Regions from separate parts of the Allobosea sp. NBC_00550 genome, predicted to be linked through region 3. Evidence: predicted binding sites of a transcription regulator. Region 3 holds the regulator's gene; each other region holds the start of a gene.

Region 1 (4,375 bases), 610 kb from region 3:
AGGGCGAGGGCTCCGAGAGCCAGAACGAACTTCAACATCGCAAGATCCCACCCATCGGGAGGGCGGTCGCCGCGACCGTCGCTTTCAGCCCCGTGGCTCTTTTCAGGTAAAGCTGTCGTAGTGTTCGGATTAGCCTGCTCCGAGTGGTTCTAGTTTCCAGGGAAACCGAACAATCCGGCATGGCGCGCCCGACTGGTTTCAAGGGACTCCGTCCTCCCAGGAGGGCCGGTCGCCGAATGCGGCTCGCAGATGAGCGGCTACCGCGCGCAGCTTCGCGGAAGGCAGCCGGCCTTCGGGATGCGCGAGGTAGATGAATTCCGGTGCCGGCAGGACGCCGACATCGACGACCGTAAGCCGGCCCTGCCGAATATCAGGCCCGGCGATGAAGAGCGGCAACAATGCGATGCCGAGGCCGGCAAGCGCGGCGTCGCGCATCATGTCGCCGTTGTTGACCCTGAGCCCGACCCGCGCGCGCACGATCTCGGCGCCTTGCGGCGTGGTGAAGCGCCAATCCGATGCGCCGCGGTTCGTATAGAAGATGCCCTTGTGCGCATCGAGCTCGGTCGTCGTCGCAGGCAGGCCGCAACGCGCTAGATAGTCGGCCGATGCCACCAGCACGCGGCGGCTCGGGGCCAGGCGCCAGACCATCAAGCGGGAATCCTCGATGGTTCCGTGCCGCACGACACCGTCATGGACGCCGGAAGCGATATCGACGCGACGGTCGTCGAGATCGAGCGTCAGTTCGATCCCGGGATTCGCGGCCAGAAACGGGTAGAGCGCGGGGCCCAGATGCATCCGACCGAAGGTGACCGGCGCCGCGATCCGCATCGGGCCGCTGAGCGTCCCGCGGCGTTCGGCGAGGTCCGTCGCCGCCTCCGACACCTCGCGCAGGATGCGACGGGCGCGTTCGAGGAAGGCGATGCCATCCTCCGTCACCGATATCCTGCGCGTCGTGCGATGCAGGAGCGCGGCTCCGAGGCTGCGTTCTAGTTCCGCCAGCCTTTCGCTGACAACCGATTTCGACAGCCGCAGCCGGCGCGCCGCCTCGCTGATCGAGCCTTCCTCGGCGACCGCCACGAAGCCCGCGATGCCGTCCAGCTTCATTGTTCGAGCTTTCCGGAAAATCGACCTGATGCTCGCAGCATAGCCGAACACGCTGCCCGCGCCATGTCGAAGTGACGATAGCTCGGATCGGCGGCGTCGTGCTTTCGCGCGAAGATTCTGCCCGCAGTCGTATTTACATGTTCATGTTTTGTTCTATGATGCCGCTTCTGCCATCTTTTCTGAAGGAGGCGACCATGGAACGGAGAATCTGGCTTCCAAGGCAGGCGAACTACTTCTTCGCGCTTCTGCCCAATCCCGTCGCGGCGGCTTCGGCCGACCATATGGCCTGCGCGCTGCGCAATTGGTTTAGCCTGTCGGGCCGTCCGCGCGGCACCGGCAAATATTCACGTTACGCTTTGGGGCTGGTCCGAGCATCGAGAGCCGGACGCCAAGGACTTTGCCTTGATGAATCGCGTTGCGTTGCGAGTCAGACAGAACGCTTTCAAGCTGCGGCTCGATGAAGTGGCGACCTTCGCGCAAAGCGCCGAAACACCCGCGCTCGTCATCACCGGCGGCGATAGCGTGATCGGAGCCGATAGGCTTCAGGACAAACTGGGGTGGGAGATGCGGGCAGAGGGCTTTCGCGGCCGGCGGTCTTCGGGCCGTCCGCATCTGACGCTGCTTTACGATCGCTTCTGGACCAAGACGTTCCGCGTGCAGCCGCTGAGCTGGCTTGTGACGGACTTTGCCCTGATCCGGAGCGTTCCGCTGCGCCCCTATGAGATTCTGGGCCGTTGGAACCTCGCCGGCGGGTGATCGTGCACTGCCGCAAGCCAGCCTTGCGGGATAGGGCCGGGCCGCCCCGTTGCTTTGGGCGCGCCCGGCTCTATCGTCCTGCGCCGACGCTCATCCGATTCAACCGGAGCACCTTATGGCCGACCTCTCCGCCTTCCCGATCACCAAGCGCTGGCCCGCCAGCCACCCCGAGCGCATCCAGCTCTATTCGCTGCCGACGCCCAATGGCGTGAAGGCCTCGATCGTGCTGGAAGAGCTGGGGCTGCCCTACGAGCCGCACCTCATCGACATCGGCAAGAACGAGACCTGGGGCCCGGAATTCCTCTCGCTCAATCCGAACGGCAAGATCCCTGCGATCATCGATCCCGATGGCCCGAACGGAAAGCCTCTCGGCCTGTGGGAGTCGGGCGCGATCCTGCTCTACCTCGCGGAAAAGACCGGCAAGCTCCTGCCGAAGGACCCCGGCCAGCGCTATGAGACCATCCAGTGGGTGTTCTTCCAGATGGCGGCGATCGGGCCGATGTTCGGCCAGCTCGGGTTCTTCCACAAGTTCGCCGGCCGCGAATACGAGGACAAGCGCCCGCGCGACCGCTACGCCAGCGAGAGCAAGCGCCTGCTCGGCGTGCTTGAGGAGAGGCTCGCCAGCCGCCCCTGGATCATGGGCGACGAATACACCATTGCCGATATCGCCATACTCGGCTGGGTGCGCAATCTCGTCGGCTTCTACGGCGCGGGCGAGCTCGTCGACTACGCGACGCTGACGCATGTGCCGATCTGGCTGGAGCGTTGCCTGGCGCGCCCGGCGGTGCAGCGCGGCCTCGACATCCCGAAGCGGCCGGCTTGAGGCGTTCGACGTGGCTATCACCATCTACGGCATCAAGAACTGCGACACGATGAAGAAGGCGCGCAGCTGGCTCGACGGCCATGGTGCGGCCTACGGCTTCCACGACTACAAGGCTGACGGGATCGACAAGGCCTCGCTCGAGCGCTGGGTCAAGGAACATGGCTGGGAGACGGTGCTGAACCGCGCCGGCACGACCTTCCGCGCGCTACCCGACGATCAGAAGCAAGGGCTCGATGCCGGCAAGGCCATCGCGCTGATGCTCGCCCAGCCCTCGATGATCAAGCGCCCTGTGCTCGACCTCGGCAAGGGCAAGACGATCGTCGGCTTCAAGCCGGAGATCTACGAGGCGGTGGCCTCGAAGGGCTGAGCCTGGATAATCGCCGTCATTCTCGGGCGGCGCGCAGCGTCGACCCGAGAATCTCATGCCGAATAGGGCTCAAGAGCCTCCGCGTCCTGAGATTCTCGGGTCAAGCCCGAGCATGACGGCGGGGAAAGGCCATCCGGCGTTCGGGTCTCTTCCCTAAACGCCGGCTCTGCTCTACCTCGCAGGCCATGACCGCTCCGTTCCAGCCCGCGCAGCCCGAAGCCGCTGCGACCACCGATTTCACCTTCTGCGTCGCCGCGCGCGATGGCGCCGCCCGCACCGGCGCGATCACCATGCCGCGCGGCGTCATCCGCACGCCCGCCTTCATGCCGGTCGGCACCGCCGCGACCGTGAAGGGGATGTATCCCGAGCAGGTGAGGGCGCTCGGCGCCGATGTCGTGCTCGGCAACACCTATCACCTGATGCTGCGCCCGGGCGCCGAGCGTGTCGCGCGGCTCGGCGGGCTGCACAGGTTCATGAACTGGCCGCATCCGATCTTGACCGATTCCGGCGGCTTCCAGGTGATGTCGCTGTCGCAACTCCGGAAGCTGACCGAGGAGGGCGTCACCTTCCGCTCCCATATCGACGGCTCCAAGCATATGCTCACGCCCGAGCGCTCGGTCGAGATTCAGAACCTGCTCGGCTCCGACATCGTCATGCAGCTCGACGAATGCGTCGCGCTGCCCTGCGAGGAGAAGGTCGCGGAAAAGGCGATGCGGCTCTCGCTGCGCTGGGCCGAGCGCTGCAAGGCGGCTTTCGGCGATCATCCCGGCCGGGCGCTGTTCGGCATCGTGCAGGGCGGGGACGTGCCGCATCTGCGCGTCGAGAGCGCGCGCGAGCTCACCGCCATGGACCTCAAGGGCTATGCCATCGGCGGGCTCGCTGTCGGCGAGCCGCAGGACGTCATGCTGGCGATGATCGAGACGGTCGAGCCGCATCTGCCGCAGGAGAAGCCGCGCTACCTCATGGGGGTCGGCACGCCCGACGACATCGTGAAATCGGTGGCGCGCGGCATCGACATGTTCGACTGCGTGATGCCGACGCGGGCCGGGCGCCACGGCCAGATCTTCACCCGCTTCGGCCGGATGAACCTCAAGAACGCCAAGCACGCCGAGGACCCGCGCCCGATCGACGAGCAGTCCTCCTGCCCGGCGGCCAACAATTGGTCGCGCGCCTATCTGCACCACCTCGTCAAGGCCGAGGAGATGCTCGGCAAGATGCTGCTGACCTGGGTGAACCTCGCCTATTATCAGGATCTGATGGCAGGCCTGCGAGCCGCCATCGCAGCCGGTCGCCTCGCAGATTTCATCGCCGAGACCAGGGAAGGC
Region 2 (4,375 bases), 320 kb from region 3:
AACGAAATAGAGCGATAGCGCGGCCATAATCGAGCAGAGCAATATAGCGATTGCACGATACGTCGAGCGCTTCATCACCAGCTTTCCACCCCCGGAACGTCCTTTGCGCATGCAATTACACGATCATGGCGGGATGACCGAAAAGTCCGCAACCGGTCGACATGCGAGATACGGCAGTACCGCCCGGTCAACTGCGGAGGCTGCGGTTCCTCATCCTGTCATGGAGCGCCGGGAACGCTCTTCGTCGCCAGAACGAACGCGGTCAGTTCGCTCAGAAGCACTGCACGCCTTTGCCCTTCATCTTGCACGAGGTCGTCAGTCGCTCTTCTGCAGGCGGCGGCTCGTAGCTCCCTGCCGATCCCTGCGCATAGCTCTGTCCATCGCTTTGCATCGGATCAATGCGCGTGGGCTCGGACAAGCTGCCGACGGCAGCGCATCCCGTTAGCAGAAGACCGCACGCGGCCACGAAAAGCATCTTCATCCGGAGGCCCTCTTTCGAGAGCCGATCCTGCCGCGAAGCTGGGGCGAAGTCACGGCTTCTTGCGATGATCCTGTCCCTGGTCGCGACAACGACGCCCAGACGGTCGCTACGCCGATCGAGACAGGGAAGGCACGAGGGGCTGAATGCCTGTCGACCCATCCCACGGCTCCCGCGCTTGTTCTCGGCAGATGCATCCCGCGTTTCGGTCCTGACGGACGCTGGCAGGACTGGATGTGGCCACGCCGCGCTGATTGAGCGATGCTTCCCGAACGAGAGGCCGCTGCATGGATCAATCGGCCCGGTCCGGCGTTACAGAGCGAGCCTTGCCAACGATCCTGCTCATGGCCTTTGTCGCAATCTTGATCGGGGAGCGATCACGATGAAATCCCTTCTTGGAGTCGCCTCCCTTGCCCTCGGTCTGGCGCTCAGCGCCCCGGCCACGGCTTGCGAGCTCGACAGGCCGTTGAAGATGGCGGGGCTCGACTATGATTCCGCTGCCTTCCACACCGCCGTCGCAAGCGCGATCGCCGAGCGCGGCTTCGGCTGCAAGGTCGAGCGCATTCCCGGGGCCATCGCTCCGCTGGTCAACGGCGTCGCGCGCGGCGATGTCGACATCGTCATGGAAATCTGGATGGCGAACCCGGTCGAGGCCTGGGTGAAGGCTGCCGAGGCCGGCAAGGTCGAGCCGCTCGGCACGGCGTTCCCGGACGCAAGCGAAGGTTGGTTCGTGCCGCGCTATCTGGTGTCCGGGCCCGATGCCAAGGCTCCCGATCTCAAAACGGTCGAAGACCTCAAGCGCTACAAGGCGCTGTTCGCCGATCCGGAGGAGCCGGGGAAGGGCCGTTTCTACAACTGCGTCGCCGGCTGGGTCTGCGAGGGCATCAACACCAAGAAGCTCGCGGTCTACGGGCTGGCAGAGGATTTCAGCAATACGCGCGGCGGTTCGAGTGAGGCGCTGGTCGCCGCCATCGAGGCCTCGCTGAAGCGCAAGCGGCCGGTCCTGTTCTATTATTGGGGGCCGAGCTGGCTGCTGGGCGCCTATGATCTCGTCAAGCTCGAGGAGGCGCCCTTCGATCCGGCCGTCTGGGCCGAGCTCAAGGCGAGCGACAACCCCAAGCGCGCCACGGCATATCCGACCAGCAAGGTCGTCATCGGCGCGAATATCGACCTCGCCAAGAAGGCGCCGCAGCTCGCCACTTTCTTCAAGAGCTACGGCACGACCAGCGACATGACCTCGAAGATGCTGGCCGAAGCCCGCGAGAAGGGCGTCACTCCCGAGCAGCAGGCGCTCGTCTTCCTGAAGACGCAGCCGGACATCTGGCGCAAATGGCTGCCGGGCGACATCGCCACGAAGGTCACTTCCAGCCTGTGACGGCCGGTTTCGTCCCGGAATTCGGCAAGGCGCTGCAGAGCTTCGTCAATCGCGCCGTGGATGCCGTCGTCACCGGCTATGGCGACAGGCTCGACGGCCTCGGCGCCTGGCTGACCGCGCCTGTTCGATGGGTCGAGACGGGCCTTTTGCTCGTCCCGGTGCCGGCTTTCATCCTCGTCGTCGCGGCGGGCGCCTGGCTGGCCAGCAGGCGCATCGGCTTCGTGCTGGCGATGGCCGCGCTGCCTGCGGCGCTGTCCGGGCTGGGCGTCTGGAACGAGGCGATGCAGTCGCTCGCTTTGGTCGTCGTCGCCGTGCTGTTCGTGGTGCTGCTCGGATTGCCGCTCGGCGTGGCGGCGGCGCGGCTGCCGCGCCTCGGCCGCGCGCTCACGCCGCTCTACGACCTGATGCAGACGATCCCGAGCTTCGTCTATCTGATCCCGGTGGCGATGGTGCTCGGGCTCGGCCGGGCGCCGGCTCTCGTGGCGACGCTGATCTATGCGCTGCCGCCATTCGCAAGGCTGACGGAACTCGGCCTGCGCGGTGTCGATGCCGGGGTCGTCGAGGCTTCGCGCGCGCTGGGTTTGCGGCCACGGCAGGAGTTCTGGCTGGTCGAGCTTCCGCTCGCCCGGCCCACCATCCTGCAGGGACTGAACCAGGCGATCATGATGGCGTTGGCGATGGTCGTCGTCGCCTCGATGATCGGCGCCAAGGGGCTCGGCGAGATCGTCCTGCTCGGGCTGCAGCGGGCCGATCCCGGCCTCGGCTTCGTCGGCGGGCTCGCCATCGTGCTGCTTGCGGTGCTGCTGGACAGGATGGCGCAGGCCGTCCTCGGTGCGCCGCCCCCATCGGAGGCAGAGCGGCCGTGATCGCAATCCGTCCGCTTTTCGATCAGCAGGGCGTCACCCGAATCAGCGGGGGAAAACCTCGCCTTGGGCCCTTGAACAAAACAGGAACATCGTTGATAATGGATTTGTGGGTCGATAGGGTTCGGCTCCCGGTCATTCGGCCGGTCGTGTGTTTAGTGCGCAGGAAATGGAGCCTCTCATGGCTGGCAGCGTCAACAAGGTCATCATCGTCGGCAATTTGGGGCGGGACCCTGAAGTGCGCCGCCTCGGCAGCGGCGAACCCGTCGTCAATCTGCGCATCGCCACCTCCGAGACCTGGCGCGACAAGCAGAGCGGCGAGCGCAAGGAGCGCACCGAGTGGCACTCGGTCGTGATCTTCAACGAGAATTTGGCGAAGGTGGCCGAGCAGTACCTGAAGAAGGGCTCCAAGGTTTACATCGAGGGCCAGCTTCAGACCCGGAAATGGCAGGACCAGTCCGGCGTCGAGAAATACACCACCGAGATCGTGCTGCAGCGCTTCCGCGGCGAGCTCACCATCCTCGACAGCCGCCAGGGCGGCTCCGAGGAGTACAGTGAGGGCGCCGGCGCGAGCGGCTACGGGGAAGAGCGTTCGGGCGGCAGCTCCTTCGGCCGCTCCAGCGCGATGGGCGGCGGTAGCAGTGGCGGCGGCGCGCGTCAGCCGGCCATGTCGGGCGGCGGCGGTGGCGGGCGCTCCTCGTCGAGCCATCTCGACGACGACATCCCGTTCTAGCGAACGCCTGCCGTAATTTGTAAAGCATTGGCAATAAGGCGCTGTTTTTGCAGCGCCTTATTCGTTGACAAGTGGACTGCCGCCAGCAGCTTCGGGTTTCGTTAGTGCGGAGCTTTGGATTCCGTCAGAATCTCGGCAAATCCGTTCGCTGGTCGAAATTCTCTGGCGGCGGTATCGTTTCATTTTGCCCCGCCGTTTAGGAATTATGCATAGGCGAAGCGACGCGCCCTGAACCGCGTCGCTCCTGGATGGGCCGCATAATAGCGTACAGACACAGCCTTATCCTCAGTCGAATTCCGGTTGAGCTCGGTCGGTCTGGTCAATCATGGCGCGCCTCCATCAACCGGGACACGACCCCGGCCGATTTCGAGCTTAGCCCTGGCGCCTGATGAAGCCGGTGATCGAGACGCGATCCCAGATGCCTGCGCTATGAAACGGATCTGCTGCATTGAAGCGTTCCACCGCTTCGCGATCCGCGGCTTCCACCACAAAGAGACTGCCGATCATGGTCGAACCGTCGTCGGCGACCAGTGGTCCGGACATCACGATTTTCACGTTCAGTGCGGCGGTATCGGAGAGAAACGCCTTGTGCGCATCGTAGTTGGCGAGACGGGCGTCGAGCGCGCCGGGTTTGTCGAGGGCGTGGATCACGAACAGCATGCGGCGAGGCTCCTATCGGCGGCCGGATGACGTGCCGGCCGCCGCGGTGAGTGAGGTTCCGATCTATTTGCTGGCCATGGCGGCGGCATCGCTCCAGCTCGGGCAGGCTCGCGATTCCAGCGGTGAGTCATAGGGCTGGTAGTTCGAGGCGTTCACCACGGTCGGCTTCAGCACCACTTCCGTCACGGTGGCTTCCTTCCGCAAGGCCCGGATCGCGACCATGGTCCCGATGCAGCCCTGCAGGAAGCCGTTATAGTCGCCCGATG
Region 3 (4,375 bases):
AGCTCGAAAGCCGGCTGCTCGGCATCAACAACCGCGACCTGCGCAGCTTCAACGTCGATCTCGCCGTGACCGAGCGGCTGGCGCCGCGCGTGCCCGCCGACCGTATCGTCATCAGCGAGAGTGGCATCTTCACCCATGCCGACGTCGCCCGGCTCAACACGATCGGCGTCAGCAGCTTCCTCGTCGGCGAAAGCCTGATGCGGCAGGCCGACGTCACGGCGGCAACGCGGGCGCTGCTGACCGGGCAGGCGCAAGAGAACGCGGCGTGAGCCGGCTCAGCCATCTCGACGCCCAGGGCCAGGCGCATATGGTCGATGTCGGCGGCAAGGCCGAGACGGCCCGCACGGCAATAGCCGAGGGCAGCATCGTGATGGCACCGGAGACGGTGGCGATCGTGCGCGATGGCAACGCCAAGAAGGGCGACGTGCTCGGCACGGCGCGGCTCGCCGGCATCATGGCGGCCAAGCGCACGCATGATCTGATCCCGCTCTGCCATCCGCTGCTGCTGAGCAAGATCGCGGTCGATCTCGATCTCGACGAGGCGCTTCCGGGTGTGCGCGTGCGCGCCGAGGTCAAGATGACCGGCCAGACCGGCGTCGAGATGGAGGCGCTGACCGCCGTCTCGGTCGCCTGCCTCACCGTCTACGACATGGTCAAGGCGGTCGACCGGGCGATGCGGATCGAGAATATCCGGCTCGTGCACAAATCCGGCGGCCAGTCCGGCGACTACGACGCGAAGGCTGGTTAGAGGAGTGAGCATGATGTCGCCCGAAAACCGGTTCCCACTTTTCGGCATTATGCTCTGATGGCGCTCACCCCGGTCCCCGTCGCGCGCAAGGCGTTGCTCGACAGCATTCCGGGGCCGACCGGAACCGAGACCCTGCCGCTCGCCCAATGCGCCTGGCGCGTGCTCGGCGGCGACGTGAGGGCGCTGCGCACCCAGCCCCCCTTCGCCAACTCGGCGATGGACGGCTACGCCGTACGCGGCGACGACATGGCGGAAGGCGTCAGCCTCGCCGTGATCGGCGAATCCGCCGCCGGCCGGGCTTTCGAGGGCGGCGTCGGGCCGGGCCAGGCGGTGCGGATATTCACTGGCGCACCGATGCCGGCCGGCGCCGACACCATCCTGATCCAGGAAGATGCCGACGGCGTCGACAGCCCCGCGATCCGGGTGCGCGTGCCGCCGACCAAGGGCAAGTTCCTGCGCGCCGCCGGGCTCGATTTCCATGAGGGCGATGTCCTGCTTGCAACCGGGCGCGTGCTCGACAGCGCCGCGCTCGGGCTCGCGGCGGCGATGGGGCATCCGGCGCTGCCGGTCCGGCGCAAGCCCCGCGTCGCGATCCTCGCCACCGGCGACGAATTGGTCGCTCCCGGCGAGCCCGTCGGGCGCGACCAGATCGTCGCCTCGAACTCGTTTTCACTGGCCGCGCTGGTCGAGAAGGCCGGCGGCGCTCCCCTCGATCTCGGTATCGCCCGCGACGATCATGCCGATCTCGCCGCCAAGATTGGACAGGCGAGCGCGGCCGATGCCGATGTGCTGATCACGCTCGGCGGCGCCTCCGTCGGCGCCCATGACCTCGTGCAGGAGGCTCTGACGCGGGCGGGCATGGAGCTCGGCTTCTGGAAGATCGCGATGCGGCCCGGCAAGCCGATGATGACCGGCCGGCTCGGCCGCATGGTCGTGGTCGGCCTGCCCGGCAATCCGGTCTCCTCGATCGTCTGCGGCCACCTTTTCGTGCTGCCGCTGATCGAGGCTTTGCTCGGCATGGCCGATGCGGATCGGGACCGGAGCATCCCGGCCGTCCTGGGACGCGACATGCCGGGGAATGACGAGCGCGAGGATTATCTGCGTTCCGAGCTGGCGTTGACCCCGGAGGGATGGGTGGCGACGCCTTTCGGCCGGCAGGATTCCTCGATGCTCGGCACGCTGGCGCGAGCCCAGGCGCTGACGATCCGCCCCGCCTTCGCCGACGCGGCCAAAACGGGCGATCCCTGCCGGATCCTACCGCTGCGGTAGGCCGCTTGCGGAACACAAGCAGAACGCGTATGGTGTTCGTGCTTTGTTTCGAATCTGCGCTTTGAAGGGCTGGCGGCAACCATGCTGACACGCAAGCAACACGAACTCCTGCGCTTCATCCAGGAACGCTTGCGCGAGAGCGGGGTGCCGCCCTCCTTCGACGAGATGAAGGACGCGCTCGATTTGCGCTCGAAATCCGGCATCCACCGGTTGATCATGGCGTTGGAGGAGCGCGGCTTCATCCGCCGCCTGCCCAACCGGGCGCGCGCGCTCGAAGTCATCAAGATGCCCGATGGTCTCGGCGCTCCGCAGCAGCGCCCCCGCTTCAGCCCGGCCATCGTCCAGGGCGGTCTCGGATCGCAGCCCAGCCTCGGCAAGCCACGCCCGGGTTCCGGAGCCGATGAGGACAGCCGTTCCTCCATCGCGATTCCGGTCATGGGGCGCATCGCCGCCGGCACGCCCATCTCGGCGATCCAGAGCCGCAGCCACACCGTCTCGCTGCCGCCCGACATGCTCGGCTCCGGCGAGCATTACGCGCTCGAAGTGCGTGGCGATTCGATGGTCGAGGCCGGCATTCTCGACGGCGACACGGTCGTCATCCGCAGGCAGGACACGGCCAATACCGGCGATATCGTGGTGGCGCTGATCGACGACGAGGAGGCCACCCTCAAGCGGCTGCGCAAGCGCGGCTCCTCGATCGCGCTCGAAGCGGCGAACCCGGCCTACGAGACCCGCGTGCTCGGGCCGGATCGGGTCAAGATCCAGGGCCGTCTCGTCAATCTGATGCGGCGCTACTGAAGCCGTTCGATGTCGGCGTCGCTGTCGACGGACACCGATGCCGGGTTGGTGGGCGGCTGATTGTTGGCCCGCGGCGCGGGTGGCGTCGCCTGCGGCTGCTCGCGGCGGCGGCTCCAGGGACGGTCTGCGGCGCCCTGCTCCGAGACATGGCTGCTCCAGCCTGTCGCTGTTCGATAGAGCGAGGTCGCCCCGTCGCGGCTCAGCGCGCCACGGCTGATCAACCTCGCCTTGCAGGCGCCGCTCCAGGAAATCGCGGTGACGACGAGGTCGGCGCGGAGGCAGTCCTCGATGATTGCGAGCCGATCGCGCGTGTAAGACACGGTGCGCTGATCGGCCGTGCGGCCGATGCAGCCCAGGCTGTCGCAAACGATGCCGGCCCGCAGCGTCGGATCATCCGGCGAGCGGCTGTCACCATCGGACGAGAGCCATTGTTGCAGGACAAAGCGGCTGGGCCTTCCGGCGATGGCGAGCCGGCCATCGGCTCCGCGCAGCGCTAGACCCGAGCCGTCGCGTTCGATCAGGATCTCCGGCCGCTCGGGCTTGCCGGCGACGGCGACGCCGAACATGAGCGGGATGGCCGCCAGCCAGCGCCAGGCCGTTGTCCAGAGCGTCAGCCAGAGCAATGTCAGCACGAAGCAGACGAGCACGGCGGGACCGAAGGCCGCGATCATCACCGTTGAATGGTCGATGGCCGCGACCCAGTGCGCCACCTTCAGCACGACATCCGAGGCGAGCCCCATCAGCGCCCAGGCCGGCCAATCCAGCCCGAAGGGATAGGCCAAAACGCCGAAGACCGCCGCCGGCATGACGAAGAGCGAGACGAAGGGCAGCGCCATGGCATTGCCGAGCAGCCCCAAAGGATTGAAGGTCTGGAAGTGATAGGCGCCGAAGGGTGCGGTCGCCGCCGTGGCGAGCAAGGTGGTGACGACGATGCCGAGCGCTGCGGTCCAGAGCGGGCCGACAGGCCAAGGCAGAACTGGCGGAGGCCGGGCGCGGTCCCGCCGCTCCCAACGTTCGGCGAACGCGATCAGTGCCGCGACCGCGCCGAAGGACATCTGGAAGCTCGGCCCGAGCAGGGCCTCGGGCTCGCGCAGCTGCACGATCATCGCAGCGAGCGCGAGGTTGCGCATGCTCAACGCCGCGCGGTCGACCAGGATGGCACCCAGCATCACCAGCGTCATGATCAGCGAACGCTCGGTCGCGACGTCGCTGCCCGAGAAGATGCAGTAGGCGGTTGCACCGAGCATGGCGGCCACGGCGGCGAGCTTCTTGACCGGCCAACGCAATGCGATCGTCTGCGAGATCGCCAGCAGGGCTCGCACCAGCCAGAAGATCGTGCCGGCAGCGAGCACCATGTGGAGCCCCGAGATCGAGACGATATGGTAGATACCGGCGGCGCGCAGGTCGTTGTTGGTCGCCTCGGTGATCAGCCCGCGCTTGCCCGTGACGAGCGCGGCCGCCACCGCGCCGCCCTGCCCGCCGCCGGCCTCGGCGATGCGCCGGGTCAGGGCGTTGCGGGCCTTGTCGATCGCCACATCGATCGCCAGACGCGTCGGCATC

The links. The regulator LexA, encoded in region 3, represses DNA repair genes until DNA is damaged. The targets are predictions, from matches to a motif close to TGTTCNNNNTGTGTTCNG.
Region 1: the regulator LexA is predicted to act here: its motif matches at 1,243-1,260, upstream of NWE53_RS03710 (2'-5' RNA ligase family protein).
Region 2: the regulator LexA is predicted to act here: its motif matches at 2,791-2,808, upstream of ssb (single-stranded DNA-binding protein).

Annotation. Positions count from the first base shown of each region.
Region 1 covers NZ_CP102772.1:774,562-778,936, forward strand. Annotated here, with positions in the region: gene NWE53_RS03700 (alpha/beta fold hydrolase) at 1-38, opposite strand, end outside; gene NWE53_RS03705 (LysR family transcriptional regulator) at 199-1,104, opposite strand; gene NWE53_RS03710 (2'-5' RNA ligase family protein) at 1,510-1,860, shown strand; gene NWE53_RS03715 (glutathione S-transferase N-terminal domain-containing protein) at 1,976-2,683, shown strand; gene NWE53_RS03720 (ArsC family reductase) at 2,694-3,050, shown strand; gene tgt (tRNA guanosine(34) transglycosylase Tgt) at 3,236-4,375, shown strand, end outside.
Region 2 covers NZ_CP102772.1:1,062,758-1,067,132, forward strand. Annotated here, with positions in the region: gene NWE53_RS05010 (hypothetical protein) at 1-75, opposite strand, end outside; gene NWE53_RS05015 (hypothetical protein) at 272-481, opposite strand; gene NWE53_RS05020 (ABC transporter substrate-binding protein) at 861-1,853, shown strand; gene NWE53_RS05025 (ABC transporter permease) at 1,850-2,719, shown strand; gene ssb (single-stranded DNA-binding protein) at 2,898-3,449, shown strand; gene NWE53_RS05035 (YciI family protein) at 3,822-4,109, opposite strand; gene NWE53_RS05040 (sugar ABC transporter substrate-binding protein) at 4,173-4,375, opposite strand, start outside.
Region 3 covers NZ_CP102772.1:1,383,091-1,387,465, forward strand. Annotated here, with positions in the region: gene trpC (indole-3-glycerol phosphate synthase TrpC) at 1-269, shown strand, start outside; gene moaC (cyclic pyranopterin monophosphate synthase MoaC) at 266-748, shown strand; gene NWE53_RS06495 (molybdopterin molybdotransferase MoeA) at 806-2,017, shown strand; gene lexA (transcriptional repressor LexA) at 2,099-2,815, shown strand; gene NWE53_RS06505 (ComEC/Rec2 family competence protein) at 2,809-4,375, opposite strand, start outside.